DNA from 2 places in the Streptomyces shinuiensis genome. Region 1 is predicted to be linked to the other one. Evidence: predicted binding sites of a transcription regulator. Region 1 holds the regulator's gene; the other holds the start of a gene.

Region 1 (7,892 bases):
ACAGGTCCGCGAGGCCGCCGTCCGCGCCCTGCGGGAGGGCCGCGGCAACCAGTACCCGCCCGGCCCCGGCGTCCCCGAGCTGCGCACCGCGATCGCCGGCCATCAGCGGCGCTTCCACGGCCTTGAGTACGACCCCGACACCGAGGTCCTGGTCACCGCGGGGGCCACCGAGGCGATCGCCGCCGCCCTGCTGGCACTGTTGGAGCCGGGCGACGAGGTGATCGCGCTGGAGCCGTACTACGACTCGTACGCGGCCTGCGTCGCCATGGCCGGCGGCACCCGCGTCCCCGTCACCCTGCGGCCCTCTCCCGGACCCGGGCCGGCGTACCGCCTGGACCTGGACGAGCTGCGCGACGCCGTCACCGGCCGCACCCGGCTGATCCTGCTGAACACCCCGCACAACCCCACCGGCACCGTCCTCACCCGCGAGGAGCTGACGGCGATCGCCGCGCTGGCGGTGGAGCGGGATCTGCTGGTGGTCACCGACGAGGTCTACGAGCACCTGGTCTTCGACGGCGAGCACATCCCCATCGCCTCCCTGCCGGGGATGCGCGAGCGCACCGTCTCCATCTCCTCCGCCGGCAAGATCTTCTCCTTCACCGGCTGGAAGGTCGGCTGGGTGACGGGCACGCCGGAGCTGGTGTCGGCGGTGCGCTCGGCCAAGCAGTACCTGACGTACGTCTCGGCGGGCCCGTTCCAGTACGCGGTCGCCGAGGCGCTCGCCCTGCCGGACTCGTACTACACGGAGCTGCGCGAGGACCTGCGCGCCAAGCGGGACCTGCTGGCCGGCGGCCTGGAGGCCGCGGGCTTCACCGTCCACCGCCCCGCGGGCACGTACTTCGTCACCACCGACATCCGTCCCCTGGGCGAGGGCGACGGTGTGGCCTTCTGCCGCGCCCTGCCCGGGCGCTGCGGCGTCGTCGCCGTCCCCAACGCGGTCTTCTACGACCACGCGGCGGAGGGCGCGCACTTCGTCCGCTTCGCGTTCTGCAAGCGCCAGGAGGTGCTGCGGGAGGCGGTGGAGCGTCTGGGCGCGCTGAGCGCGGCCCCGGACCGCGCCCGGACCGCCTCCTGACGATCCGGCCCTCCGAGGGCCGGACGCGCGGCGGCCCCGGCGCGCCGGACGCGAAGCGTTCCGTGCACCGGGGCCGCGCGGGGCCTCGTGTGGGGGGGTGGAGGGGTCAGCCCTCGCCCTCACCGTCGGACTCCTCGACGTCCTTGGCCAGGCCGAGCTGCTCCACGAGCCAGCGGTCGAACTCGACCGAGGCGCGGATCCAGCTCACAGTGCTGGAGACGAAGTGCTCCAGCGAGACGCCGACGCCGACCAGCATCTGGGCCTCGCCGATCAGGCGGACCGTGCCGTCGTCGTGCGTGTGGCTGTAGAGCTTCGGCCACAGGGTGCGGCGGTTCCAGTCGTCGACCAGTTCCAGCAGACGGGTCTTGTCCTCGATGGAGTGGGGACGGTCGTAGAACGTCCGGACGGAGAAGACCTGCTGCTCCTTCTCGCCGCGGAACATGAAGTAGGTGCGGAACTCCTCCCACGGCGCCGCGAGGTCACCCTCGTCGTCGACGACGTACTTCAGCTCCATCTGGTCGAGGAGCTGCTTGACCAGGTCCTGGTCCGGGATGACGGGCCCGGCAGGCCCCGTCGGCTGCTGTTCGGGCTGCTGGCCCCCGAAGTTCGGGATCGAGGACGGGTCGATAGTCACCGTGGATTTCCCTTCATACGATTCCTGCCATCCTCCCCCACTCCGGCCCGGTCCTGGCAAGCCGGGCCCGCGTGCTCGCCCGTCGGACTGACGCGTCCGCCCGGCGGGCGGACGCCCGGAGCGTTCCGCGGCCCGGGGCGGCGGCCCCGCGGGTGGCGGGGCCGCCGCCGGGCACAGCGGTGCGGTCACCGCACCGGGGTGACGGTCAGGCCCTCCTCCTCCAGGCCGATGTCCACGCGGACGGTGTCGCCGTCGCGGACCCCGCCCGCCAGGATCGCGCGGGCGAGCCGGTCGCCGATGGCCGTCTGGACCAGGCGGCGCAGCGGCCGGGCGCCGTAGGCCGGGTCGTTGCCCTCGACCGCCAGCCAGTCCAGCGCGGCGTCGGAGACGTCGAGGGTGAGGCGGCGGTCGGACAGGCGCCGGGAGAGGGCGCCGATCTGGAGCCGGGCGATGCTGCGCAGCTCCTCGCCGCTGAGCGCGGAGAAGATCACCAGATCGTCCAGCCGGTTGAGGAACTCCGGACGGAAGGCGGAGCGGACGCTCGCCATGACCTTCTCCCGCTTCTCCTCCTCCTTGGCGAGCGGGTCCATCAGGAACTGGCTGCCGAGGTTGGAGGTGAGGACGAGGATGGTGTTGCGGAAGTCCACCGTCCGGCCCTGCCCGTCGGTCAGCCGCCCGTCGTCGAGCACCTGGAGCAGGACGTCGAAGACCTCGTGGTGGGCCTTCTCCACCTCGTCCAGGAGCACCACGCTGTACGGGCGCCGCCGCACGGCCTCGGTGAGCTGGCCGCCCTCCTCGTAGCCGACGTAGCCGGGGGGCGCGCCGACCAGCCGGGCGACCGAGTGCTTCTCGCCGTACTCGCTCATGTCGATGCGGACCATGGCCCGCTCGTCGTCGAAGAGGAAGTCGGCGAGCGCCTTGGCCAGCTCGGTCTTGCCGACGCCGGTGGGGCCGAGGAACATGAACGATCCCGTGGGCCGGTCGGGGTCGGCGACGCCGGCGCGGGAGCGGCGTACGGCGTCGGAGACGGCGCGCACGGCCTCGCTCTGGCCGATCAGCCGCCCGCCCAGCTCCTCCTCCATGCGCAGCAGCTTCCGCGTCTCGCCCTCCAGCAGCCGCCCGGCGGGGATGCCGGTCCAGGAGGCGACGACATCGGCGATGTCGTCCGAGCCGACCTCCTCCTTGACCATGGTGTCCTTGCCCGGCTCCTGCTCCTGCTCGGCGGCCGAGGCCTCCTCCAGCTCGCGCTCCAGGGTGGGGATCTCGCCGTACAGCAGCTTGGAGGCGGTCTCGAAGTCGCCGTCGCGCTGGGCGCGCTCGGCCTGGCCGCGCACCTCGTCGAGCTTCTCCTTCAGCTCGCCGACGCGGTTGAGGCCCTGCTTCTCCTTCTCCCAGCGGGCGGTCAGCCCCCGCAGTTCCTCCTCGCGGTCGGCCAGTTCGCGGCGCAGCCGCTCCAGCCGCTCCAGGGAGCTCTCGTCGCTCTCGCCCGCCAGCGCCAGCTCCTCCATCTTCAGCCGGTCCACGGCGCGCTGGAGCTCGTCGATCTCCACGGGCGAGGAGTCGATCTCCATGCGCAGCCGGGAGGCGGCCTCGTCGACCAGGTCGATGGCCTTGTCCGGCAGGAAGCGGGAGGTGATGTAGCGGTCGGACAGGGCGGCGGCGGCCACCAGCGCGCCGTCGGCGATCTGCACCTTGTGGTGCGCCTCGTAGCGGCCCTTGAGGCCGCGCAGGATGGCGATGGTGTCCTCGACGGTGGGCTCGGCGACCAGCACCTGCTGGAAGCGGCGCTCCAGGGCCGGGTCCTTCTCGATCCGCTCGCGGTACTCGTCCAGCGTGGTGGCGCCGACCATGCGCAGCTCGCCGCGGGCGAGCATGGGCTTGAGCATGTTGCCCGCGTCCATCGCCGAGTCGCCGCCGGCGCCCGCGCCGACGACGGTGTGCAGTTCGTCGATGAAGGTGATGATCCGCCCGTCGCTGGACTTGATCTCCCCCAGGACGGCCTTGAGCCGCTCCTCGAACTCGCCGCGGTACTTCGCCCCGGCCACCATCGCGCCCAGGTCGAGGGCGACCAGGCGCTTGTTCTTCAGCGACTCGGGGACGTCGCCCTTGACGATCCGCTGCGCCAGACCCTCCACGACCGCCGTCTTGCCGACGCCGGGCTCGCCGATGAGGACCGGGTTGTTCTTGGTGCGCCGCGAGAGCACCTGCACCACGCGGCGGATCTCCTGGTCGCGGCCGATGACGGGGTCGAGCCGGCCCTCGCGCGCCGCGGCGGTCAGGTCCGTGCCGAACTTCTCCAGCGCCTTGTAGGTGCCCTCGGGGTCGGCGGTGTTGACGCGCTGGCCGCCGCGGGCGGTCTCGAAGGCGGTGAGCAGCTTCTCGGCCGTGGCCCCCTGCTCGGTGAGCAGCGTGCCGGTCTGACCGCCCCTGGCCGCCAGGCCGATGAGCAGGTGCTCGGTGGAGACGTAGGCGTCGCCCAGCTCCTTGGCCCGCTGGGAGGCGTCGGCGAGGACGGCCATCAGGTCGCGGTCGGGCTGCGGCTTGGCGACGGTGGAGCCCTGCACGCTGGGCAGCGAGCCCAGCAGCCGCTCGGCCGCCGAGCGCAGGGCGGCCTGGTCGGCGTCGACCGCCGCGAGCAGGTCCTGGATGTTCTCGTTGTCCTGGCCCTCCAGCAGGGCCAGCAGCAGATGCGCCGGGGTGATGTCGGGGTGGCCCCCGGTGAGGGCGCGGTTGTTGGCCGCGCTGATCGCGTCCCGGCTCCTGTTGGTCAGCTCGGCGTCCACGGGTACGTGCTCCTCCTCCTGTCGCCAACTCTGCATACATCAGCATGCAGTAAGTTGAGTCTATTCCACTCAATGCATGAACGGGAGTGCCGCCGGGATAGTTTCCGGAGCATGGCCAGTGAATCCCGGCGGGACCCCGGGCACCCGGACGACGCATACCTCGCCTTCTGGCGGGAGCGGCACCTGTGCACCCTGACCACGCTCCGCCCCGACGGCACCCCCCATGTGGTGCCCGTCGGGGTCACCTACGATCCCGCGGCCGGTCTGGCGCGGGTCATCACCCGCCGTACCAGCACCAAGGTCGCCAACGTCCTGGCCGCCGCGGACCGGCCCGGAGGCGCCCGGGCCGCCGTCTGCCAGGTGGACCGGGGGCGCTGGGCCACCCTGGAGGGCGTCGCGTCGGTGCGCACCGACGCCGGGGCGGTCGCGGACGCGGTCGCCCGCTACGCCGAACGGTACGGGCGCACTCCCTCGCCCAACCCGGAACGGGTGCTGATCGAGATCGCCCTGGACCGGGCGATGGGCACCGTCCGGCCCGTCTGAACCCGTCCTGCCCCGAACCCGCACCCGCACCCGCGCAGGCAGGACGCCGCCCCGCCCGGTCGCACATCGGGCGGGACGGCGTCGGCTCGTGGGACGGCCGGTCCGGCGGGTCCGGCGCGGCTCAGGCGCCGGAACCGCCCGCCGCCCGGAGCAGCCGGCGCGCCTCGGCCGGGAAGGGGCGGCCCAGCACCCTGCCCCGGTCGTCGCCGACCGACATCACGGCCACCACCGTGCCGGACTGGCTCGCGGCGTCGTAGTCCCGCAGCCAGGGCCCGCCGCTGGAGCCCTGGGTCAGGTCGCAGGACTCCAGCAGCAGCCCGCCCACGTTCGGCTGCTGGGTGTCCCCCTCGGTCAGCAGGGTGGGCGTGCCCGCGCAGTGGGCGAGCGTCTCGCCGTCGTACGGCTTCGTGGCCGGGTAGCCGAGGGCCACGGTGCGCTCGGCCGGATCGACGGGCTCGAAGTCCAGGCGGTTGGCGCCGACCGTCTCCTGGAGCGTCCGCCCGTCCCTCTTCTCCACCTTCAGGAAGGCGTAGTCGTACGGCAGGGCCTGCGGCAGCTTCCCCCGCTTCCAGGCGGACTCCAGGTGCACCGACGTCACCCGCCAGCCGGCCCGGGCGGCGTTCGCGGTGCCGTGGCGGTCGTAGGCGGGGACGAACCAGGCCTGCTTCCAGCGGGCCTCGCCGGGGTTGTGGACGCAGTGCGCGGCGGTGACGACGACGCTTCCGTTGGGGGCGTCCACGACGGCGCCGGAGCAGGCGAGCAACTGCCCGTCCGGATAGGTCCCGATGAGCTTTCCGACGGTCCGCACGGTACCGCCGGGCCAGGGCGCCCGGGGAGCACCGGCCCCGTCGGCCGTCGTGCGAACGGCCGCGGCGCCGGACACCGGATCGACCGCGGGGACGCCCAGGGGAGCGGCCCCCAGCAGCGCGGCGGAGGTCGCGACGGTGACGAACGCGGCTATGACGGCACGTATCCTGTCCATGCCCTCACGCTGCGCCCCTCCCACGCCGGCATGCCATCCGCACACCGCCGGCCGGGTGGCGCGGAGCGTCCGTTCGGGCGGACCCGGACGGACGCATGTGTACGCCGGACGGCCCCACTCCGAGCCGGGGCGGACCGTGGGAGCCTCAGGAGGCCGTGTCTCCGGGGCGGTGCGGAGCGGAGGTCAGTCGGCGGAGCGCTGAGGCCGCCAGACCACCAGTGCGCTGGACTGCCGCACGTCGTGGTAGGGCACCAGGTCGCGGCGGTAGGAGGCGTGCACCTGCGCCTCGCGCTGGCGCATGGCCACCGCCGCGCCCTCCACCGCCTGCTGGAGCTCGGCCACCTTGGCCTGGAGGGCCGCGACCTGGTTCTCCAGCTCGATGATGCGCTTGATGCCCGCGAGGTTGATGCCCTCGTCCTGGGACAGCCGCTGCACCTGGCGCAGGAGCTGGATGTCCCGCGCCGAGTAGCGGCGGCCGCGCCCGGCCGTACGGTCGGGGGAGACGAGACCGAGCCGGTCGTACTGCCGCAGCGTCTGCGGGTGGAGCCCGGAGAGCTGCGCCGCGACGGAGATGACGTAGACCGGTGACTCGTCCGTCAGCTCGTACGGGTTGGTGCGCCCCCGCCCCTGGCCCTGTCGTCCGCGGCCGTAGCCGTCCATATCGGTCAGTCTCCCTTCGCGGCCTCGAACAGCGCCGCCCGCGGGTCCTCGCCCGCGGTCGCGTCACGGTAGGACTCCAGCAGGTCCCTTGCCTTGTCGCTCAGCTCCCTCGGAACCGTCACCTCCATGGTGACCAACAGGTCGCCCCTGGTGCCATCCTTGCGCACCGCCCCTTTTCCGCGGGCGCGCATCGTCCGGCCGCTCGGCGTGCCGGGCGGGAGCCTCAGGGTGACCGGCGGGCCGCCCAGGGTGGGCACCTTGATCTCGCCGCCGAGCGCCGCCTCCGTGAAGGTGACGGGCACGGTGACGGTCAGGTTGTCGCCCTTGCGGCCGAACACCGGGTGCGGCTCGACGTGCACCACGACGTACAGGTCGCCGTTGGGGCCGCCGCGCTCGCCCGGCGCGCCCTTGCCGCGCAGCCGGATGCGCTGGCCGTCCGAGACCCCGGCGGGGATGCGGACCTGCATGGTGCGCGAGCTGGTGGCCCGGCCGCTGCCCTTGCAGACCTCGCACGGGTCCTGGGCGATCAGGCCCCGGCCCTTGCAGTCCACGCACGGATCGGTGAGCGAGAACCCGCCCCCGCCGCCCCGGCTGACCTGGCCGGTGCCGACGCAGGTCGGGCAGACCCTGGGAGTGCCGTTCTTGTCGCCGGTGCCCGCGCAGGCCTTGCACGCCGCCGAGCTGGACATCCGCAGCGGGACCGTGGCCCCGTCCACCGCCTCGGTGAAGCTGAGCGTCACCTCGGACTCGACGTCCTGGCCGCGGCGCGGCTGGGTGCGCGTGCCCGCGCCGCCGCCCCGGCCGAACAGACCGCCGAAGACGTCCCCCAGGCCGCCGCCGAAGCCGCCCGCCCCGGGACCGCCGCCGCCCTGGGCGCCTCCGAAGAGGTCGCCCAGGTCGAAGTTGAAGCCGCCGGGGCCGCCCGCCCCCGGGCCGGTGCGGAAACCGCCGGCGCCGAAGAGCGCGCGGGCCTCGTCGTACTCCTTGCGGCGCTTGGGATCGCCCAGGACGTCATGGGCCTCGGAGACCTCCTTGAAGCGCTCCTCGGCCCGGGCGTCGCCCTTGTTGGCGTCCGGGTGGAACTCGCGGGCGAGCTTCCGGTACGCCTTCTTGATCTCCGCCTCGGTGGCGTCCTTGGGGACGCCGAGGACCTTGTAGTAGTCCTTCTCCACGAAGTCCTTGGTGCTCATCCCCGGCGTCCCTCCTCCCGGTCTT
Region 2 (7,892 bases), 1.9 Mb from region 1:
CGGCGTCACCGGCGTCACCGGCGTTGCGGGCGTCGCGGGCGCCGGCCGGGTGCCGGTGGCGGCCGCCGCACTGATGACCCCGTCGTTCCTCCTCGCCCCGCGCGCGGTGCCCGGGACGCGGACCGGGGACAGGGGCCGACCCCGGCACGCCGACGCCCGAGGTTCCGGTCGGGGCGGGTTCCCGCCCCGACCCTGGCCCCGGCCTCAGCCGGTGGTGGCGGGGCCGAACCACCTGGACAGGTGGTCGAGCAGCCCGGACTGCTCCTCGCCCACCCACGCCACGTGGCCGTCCGGTCGCAGCAGCACCGCGGGTACGTCCAGACCCCCGCCGATATCCCCGCCGATGTCGGTGACATGGTCGACGCGGTCCGCCCAGCCCGACACCGACAGCCGGCCGGTCCCGTCCAGCAGCAGCCCGCGTCCGCCGTGCATCAGCTCGTACAGGCGGCGGCCCCGCCCCAGCTTCACGTCCGGCAGCCGCCGGCCGAGCAGTTCGTGGCCCCCGCCGAAGTCGTAGCGGACCGAGATCGCGGTGATCTTCTCGGTCAGATGCCGGTTGACCTCCTCGAAGTCCATCAGCTCCGACACCAGCCGGCGCACCGACCGCGGGCCGGGCTCGGTGGACATCAGAGCCATCTGCGCGCGGGTGTTGTCCAGTACGCCGGCGGCCACCGGGTGCCGCTCGGTGTGGTAGCTGTCCAGCAGTCCCTCGGGCGCCCGGCCGGCGACCTCGGCGGCCAGTTTCCAGCCGAGGTTGAAGGCGTCCTGGATGCCGAGGTTGAGGCCCTGCCCGCCGACCGGCGGGTGGATGTGGGCGGCGTCGCCGGCCAGCAGCACCCGGCCGGCCCGGTAGCGCTCGGCCTGCCGGGTGGCGTCGCCGAAACGGGAGAGCCAGCGCGGCGAGTGCACACCGAAGTCGGTGCCGGCGACCGCCCGCAGCTGCCTCCTGACCTCCTCCAGGGTCGGCGGGACGGTGCGGTCCTCGGCCAGTCCCCCGGCCGGCACGACGACCCGGTAGACGCCCTCCTCGACGGGCCCGACGCCGAACCGCAGCTGGGTCCCGCGCACGTCGGCCACCACGGACGCGATCACCGCCGGGTCCTCGGTCGCCTCCATCTCGCCCAGCAGCGTCTCGACCCCGGCGGGCTCGCCGGGGAAGCCGACGCCGAGCAGCCTGCGCACCGTACTGCGGCCGCCGTCGCAGCCGACGGCGTACCGCGAGCGCAGCCGCGTACCGTCCGCCAGCTCGACGGTCACCCCGTCCTCGTCCTGTTCCAGACCGGTCACCTCGCAGCCGCGCCGGATCTCGGCGCCCAGCTCGGCGGCGCGCTCTGCCAGCAGGCGGTCGGTGACCGGCTGCGGGATGCCCAGGACGTAAGGGTGCGCGGTGTCCAGCCGTTCGGGCGAGGGCTTGGGGATGCCGGCGAAGAAGCCGCCGACCGGGTACTGCCTGCCGTGCAGGAGGAACCGGTCCAGCAGACCGCGCTGGTCCATCACCTCGATGCTGCGCACATGCAGGCCGAGCGCGCGGACGACCCTGGTCGGCTCCGCCTCCTTCTCCAGTACCACCACGCGCACGCCGTGCAGCCGCAGCTCGCAGGCCAGCATCAGACCGGTGGGTCCGGCGCCGGCGATGATCACGTCGATCACGGAAGTCCCCCATGTGAAGAGATCGGTCCCGGGCCGGCCGCTCCATGCCTCCCACAAGCACACGACAGCGCACACAACCTGTGAAAACCGCCTTTTGCGAGTTTTCCGGCCCAGGGCGATGATTCTGCGGCACGACCCGGGCCTTGCCGCAAGGCCCCCGGTGCGCTATACGTTGAGGGTGGCGAGGAGTAGATCCTCTCCTTCCCCGGCCATCCGTCGCAGGCGCACGCCCCTCCCAGCGAGGTCGGCCCGTCCGCCTTCCTCCGCGCTGGTGCGCTCCCCGCGTGCGAGCAACCTCGTCGTCGGCACCTGAGCCCCGGCGTGATCCCCCGTCCCGGGCCACGGCCCGTGAGATCGCCGCCCCACACCGCCGGTGTTGACCTTCGACCTGGTTGAAGCCCGACGATGACGGGGTGTCGAATTCCGAGCTGATGCCCATCGGGGTCTTCGCCCGGCGCACCGGTCTGACCCCCAGCGCGCTGCGGTTCTACGCCGACTCCGGGCTGCTGCCGCCCGCCGAGACCGACCCGGTCTCGGGCTACCGCTACTACGGCGCCGACCAGGTGCCACGGGCCGCCACCCTGCGCCGGCTCCGCCGGATCGCCATGCCGCTGACCACCGCCGAGGCGGTGCTCGACGCCGGGCCCGGCGAGGCGTCCCGGCTGATCGACGAGCACGTCGCGAAGGTCCTCGGGGACGCGGCGGCGGTACGCGGGGAAGCCGCCGAGCTCAAGTCGTCGCTCCACGGCGCGCCGAGCCGGCCGGTCGCCGCGCTGAAGGGGCCCGTACTGGCCGACGCGGTCGAGCAGGTCCTGACCGCGACCGCGTGCGATCCGGAGCTGCCGGTGCTGGGCGGACTGCGCGTCGAGGCGACCGCCGAGGCGGTAGCACTGACCGCGACCGACCGGTACCGGCTCTCGACCCGGACGCTCGTCCCCGCCGAACCGGCGGCCACGGCCTGGGCCGCCACGGTCGACGGCGGTGAACTGCGGTCCGCGGCAGGGGAGATGCGCCGAAGCCCGCTGGTGCGGATCGAGGCGACGCCGTACGGCGTCCGGCTGCGCATGGCGGGACGGGAGGACCGGCACTGCCGGGTGCTGACGGAGGAGTTCCCCGACCACCACCTGATGCTCGCGTCGCTGCCGGAGGCCACCACCCGCGTGACGGTGGCGAAGGACGCGCTGCTGCGGGCCCTGGAGGAACACCCGGGCGAGCGGATCGAGTTGCACGTGGCTCTGCACGGCCTGTCCCTTCCGGCGGCCGGCGGACACCCTGGCGCCCCGCTCCCGGCCACCGTGACGGGACGGGAGGCGCGGATCTCGTTCGAGCTGACCACCCTCTACCCGGCCGTCAGCACCGCCATCGGCCCCGACGTGATGCTCGACCTGCGCGGACACGACCAGCCCGTCACGGTCCGCTCCGCCGACCGCGGCGACCTCACCACCTGGGCCATGCCCGTCAGTCCCGACCACCGCGCCTGACCGACAACCACGAGGAGCCCTTCCGATGACCACCACCTCCACCACATCCGCCGTCCCCGCCGCCCCCGACCCGACGATGGAGGCCATCGGCGCCGCCGTCGCCGAAGGACAGACCGGTCAGGCGCAGGCCGCCCGCCAAAAACTCCTGGACCTGTGGTCCGCGATCGGCCCCACCGGCGACCCGCTGCACCGCTGCACCCTCGCGCACCACCTGGCGGACCTCCATGAGGACCCCGCCCGGGCGCTGGCCTGGGACGTCCGGGCACTGGACGCCGCCGACGCCGTGACCGAGCAGCGCCTTCAGGAACACCACGCCGGACTGCGCATCGCCGCCTTCTACCCGTCCCTGCACCTCAACCTCGCCGACGACTACCGCCGGCTCGGTTCGTTCGAGGCCGCCGCCGAACACATCGACGCGGCCCGCGGGCACGCCCCCGTCCTCCCCCGGGACGCCTACGGCGACTTCCTGCGCACCGCCGTCGAGCAGGTGGCCGAGGCCATCACCCGGCGGGACACCACCAAGCGGTCCTCCGCCCCGGGCCCCACCGCATGAGGCACGGGCGATGAGTCCCTCCCCCCGGGATCCACCGGGCGCGGGCGACCGGCTGTGCCGGCACCACCGCCGGGATCGGGGCTTGCCGGAACGGCAACGGGTTCGCCCTCCAGGCAGGGCCCCGGCATGCTGCTGGAGACACCGGGCGGACGTCGGCGCGGACATTCCGAGGGGCGGGAGAACGGCCGCTTGATCGCCGATCCGAAGGAGGCCGGCAGGCTGCACATGCGCTACGCGAGCCTGCGTTCGCAGGCCCTTTCCCCGAAGGAGTCCGTGGGTCTGCTCGAGCGGATGCGAGGAGCGCTATGAGCAGGACGACTGAACTCGACTGGTTCAAGTCCAGCTACAGCAGCGCGCGGGGAGACGGTTGTGTGGAGGTCGCCGACACCGAGCAGGCCGTGCACGTGCGGGACTCCGAGGACGTAAGCCGCCAGGTCCTCGCGGTCGGCCGCGAGGGCTGGAACCGGTTCGTGCGACACCTGGCGGGCGAGCGGCGCGGGACGCGCCCCGGCGGAAGAAGCTCCAACGCGACGGGCGAACCGGCCGCGCCGGGCTGTGCTTGACATGAAGCGACTCAAGTTTTATGTAGGAAGTACAGGCATGAGACGCCCGGTTCCCGCACCGCGCGCCGGTGGGCGGCGGTGGCGAGAGGAGGGACCACAAGTGGCACGAGCGGTAGGCATCGATCTGGGCACCACCAACTCCGTGGTGTCCGTGCTGGAGGCCGGCGAGCCCACGGTCGTCGCCAACGCCGAGGGCGCCAGGACCACGCCGTCGGTGGTGGCGTTCGCCAGGAACGGCGAGGTGCTGGTGGGCGAGGTCGCCAAGCGGCAGGCGGTGACGAACGTGGAGCGCACCGTCCGCTCGGTCAAACGGCACATGGGCGAGGAGGGCTGGCACTTCCCCGCCACGGGGGACGTGGACGGCAGGCGGTACGCCGCCCAGGAGATCTCCGCGCGGGTGCTGCAGAAGCTGAAGCGGGACGCCGAGGCGTACCTGGGCGAGAAGGTCACCGACGCGGTGGTCACCGTCCCCGCCTACTTCAACGACGCCCAGCGCACGGCGACGAAGGAGGCCGGCGAGGTAGCGGGCCTGAACGTTCTGCGGATCATCAACGAGCCCACGGCCGCCGCCCTGGCCTACGGGCTGGAGAAGGACGACCAGACGGTCCTGGTCTTCGACCTCGGCGGCGGCACCTTCGACGTCTCGCTGCTGGAGATCGGCGAGGGCGTGGTGGAGGTGAAGGCCACCAACGGCGACACGCATCTGGGCGGCGACGACTGGGACCAGCGGATCGTCGACCACCTGGTCAAGCGGTTCAAGAACGCCTACGGCGTGGACCTGGCCAAGGACAAGATGGCCGTCCAGCGGCTGCGCGAGGCGGCGGAGAAGGCGAAGATCGAGCTGTCCTCCACCACGGAGACCGCCATCAGCCTGCCGTATGTCACCGCGTCGGCCGAGGGGCCGCTGCACCTGGACGAGAAGCTGACCCGGGCCCGGTTCCAGGAGCTGACCGCCGACCTGCTGGAGCGCTGCAAGGGGCCCTTCCACCAGGCCGTGAAGGACGCCCGGGCCGAGGTCTCCGACATCGACCACGTCGTCCTGGTCGGAGGGTCCACGCGGATGCCCGCGGTGACGGACCTGGTCCGCGATCTCACCGGCAAGGAGGCGAACAAGGGCGTCAACCCGGACGAGGTGGTGGCCATCGGCGCCTCGCTGCAGGCCGGTGTGCTCAAGGGCGAGGTCAAGGACGTCCTGCTGCTGGACGTCACCCCGCTGTCCCTGGGGATCGAGACCAAGGGCGGCATCATGACCAAGCTGATCGAGCGCAACACCACGATTCCGACCAAGCGCTCGGAGATCTTCACCACCGCCGAGGACAACCAGCCCAGCGTGCAGATCCAGGTGTACCAGGGCGAGCGGGAGATCGCGGCGTACAACAAGAAGCTGGGGATGTTCGAGCTGACCGGTCTGCCGCCGGCGCCGCGCGGGGTGCCGCAGATCGAGGTCACCTTCGACATCGACGCCAACGGCATCATGCACGTGTCCGCCAAGGACCTGGGCACGGGCAAGGAGCAGCGGATGACCGTCACCGGCGGTTCGGCGCTGCCCAAGGACGACATCGAGCGGATGATGCGGGAGGCCGAGCAGTACGCGGAGGAGGACCACCGGCGCCGGGAGGCGGCCGAGACCCGCAACCAGGCCGAGCAGCTGGTGTACACCACCGAGAAGTTCCTGGCGGACAACGCCGACAAGGTGCCCGGTGAGGTGAAGAGCGAGGTCGAGGCGTCGGTGGCGGACCTGAAGGAGAAGCTCAGGGGCGGGTCCGCCGAGGGCGACAACACAGCTGCCATCCGCGAGGCCTCCGAGAAGGTCGCGGCCACCAGCCAGAAGCTGGGCCAGGCCCTGTACGCCGACGCCCAGGGCCAGCAGGCCGCGGGCGGCGCCGGAGCCGGTGCCGAACCCGGCGCGGAAGGCGCCGGGGCCGGCGGCGCGAACGACGACGTGGTGGACGCCGAGATCATCGACGAGGACCGGGACGACAGGGGCAAGGCCGCGTAGCCCGGCCGCACCGCGCCCGAGGCCGGGGTGGACCGAATCCGCCGGTCCGCCCGGAAGGGTGCGGGCGCGCGGTGCGGGCGGCCGAGGGCCTCCGGCACCCGCTGGACTTAACGCACCCCGTGCCGGAGTATCGAGGTACCGCCCGTTCGAGGTTGCCGGGCCTCGGGCCGGGCCCGGGCCGGAAAGGCCCGCAGGGCCCCCGGCCGGGACGAGTGGGCCGGGGCTCGCAGTGAAGTGGGGAACGCCGATGAAGGGACAGGTGACGCAGACGACCGCCGTACCGTTCGGGTCCGTCGCGGCGCCGGTGGGCGGCCCGCACTCCGGCCCGCCGGGCGACGACGAGACGCGCGGGCTGTTCCGGGCCTCCGACGCCGTCTTCGCCGAACTGTCGGGTCCGCGCCACGTCGTGGAGACGGCCAACCCCGTCTTCTTCCGGGCCCTGGGCCGCGAGGAGGCCACCGGTGTACCCCTGGCCGAGTTCGCTCCCGAGCTCACCGAGCAGGGGATCATCGATCTGCTGGACGGCGTCTACCGCACCGGCCGCCCCTACACGGCCCGGGACGCCCGGGTCCTGCTGGGCCCGCCGGAGGCGATGAACGAGGCGTACTACGACTTCACCTACGAACCGCGCCGGGAGCCCGGCGGTCAGGTGGCCGGCGTCACCGTCCTGGGCGTGGACACCACCGCCGTCCGGCACGCCCGGCAGCTCGCCGCCGAGCAGCGCGCCCTGCTGGAGCAGATCGCCCTGGACGCGCCCATAGGAGACGTCCTGCGCGGCATGACCGCCGCCATCGAGGAACTCAACCCCGGGGTTCTGGTCTCGGTGCTCCTCGCCGACGACGACGGCCGCCGTCTGCGCCACGGCGCCGCGCCGAGCCTGCCGGACTTCTACAACCGAGCCATCGACGGCATCGCCACGGGGGAGGGCGCCGGTTCGTGCGGCACCGCGGCCCACCGCCGCGAGACGGTCGTCGTCGCCGACATCGCCTCCCACCCGTACTGGGAGAAGTTCCGCGAGCCGGCTCTGCGGGCGGGGCTGGCCGCCTGCTGGTCCACCCCGATCACCGGGACGGACGGACGGCTGCTGGGCACCTTCGCGATGTACCACCGGGTTCCCCTCATGCCCCGCGAGGCCGATCTGGCCCTGGCCGCCACCTTCGCCCGTACCGCCGCCCTGGCGGTGGAGCGCCACCAGACCAAGCAGGCCCGCGGGCGGGCCGAGGCCAAGGAGCGGGCCGCCCGGCAGGACCTCGCCTTCGTCCTGGAGGCCAGCACCCGCATCGGCCGAGACCTGAACTTCCACGACAGCCTGCACCGGCTGGCCGAACTGAGCGTCCCGGCGCTGGCGCCGATGAGCGCGGTGGACGTACTCGACGGCGAACGGCTGACGCGGGTCGCCGCGTTCGCCGCCGAGGACCACGGCGGGCGGTGGCCGGAGGCGTCCGGACGGACCGCGCTCCGCCCGGACGGCGAGACCGTCGCCCGGGTGCTGGCCACCGGGGTGACGGAGGTCACCCGCCGCGTCCCCCCGTCCCCGGGCCCCTGGCGGGAGCTGGGCGCCACCGGCTACGTGTGTGTACCGCTGAGCTGGCGAGGGGATCCCTTCGCCGTGCTGACCCTGCTGTTCACCGAGGACCGCCCCCTCC

What was found. The regulator HspR, encoded in region 1, represses chaperone genes until heat shock. The targets are predictions, from matches to a motif close to TTGAGNNNNNNNNNCTCAA.
Positions count from the first base shown of each region.
Region 2: a site for HspR is predicted at 4,244-4,262, ahead of dnaK (molecular chaperone DnaK). Genes of this name have one in related genera too.

Region 1 is NZ_JBIHML010000001.1:3,088,224-3,096,115, reverse strand. Features, by position in the region: gene ACGRHY_RS14015 (pyridoxal phosphate-dependent aminotransferase) at 1-1,075, shown strand, start outside; gene ACGRHY_RS14010 (YbjN domain-containing protein) at 1,182-1,709, opposite strand; gene clpB (ATP-dependent chaperone ClpB) at 1,895-4,492, opposite strand; gene ACGRHY_RS14000 (pyridoxamine 5'-phosphate oxidase family protein) at 4,604-5,035, shown strand; gene ACGRHY_RS13995 (trypsin-like serine peptidase) at 5,157-6,017, opposite strand; gene ACGRHY_RS13990 (heat shock protein transcriptional repressor HspR) at 6,201-6,677, opposite strand; gene dnaJ (molecular chaperone DnaJ) at 6,683-7,867, opposite strand.
Region 2 is NZ_JBIHML010000001.1:1,233,285-1,241,176, reverse strand. Features, by position in the region: gene rox (rifampin monooxygenase) at 205-1,650, opposite strand; gene ACGRHY_RS05480 (DNA polymerase III subunit beta family protein) at 2,064-3,131, shown strand; gene ACGRHY_RS05475 (hypothetical protein) at 3,157-3,684, shown strand; gene ACGRHY_RS05470 (Scr1 family TA system antitoxin-like transcriptional regulator) at 3,739-3,993, shown strand; partial or broken gene ACGRHY_RS05465 (DUF397 domain-containing protein) at 3,990-4,178, shown strand; gene dnaK (molecular chaperone DnaK) at 4,348-6,246, shown strand; gene ACGRHY_RS05455 (SpoIIE family protein phosphatase) at 6,506-7,892, shown strand, end outside.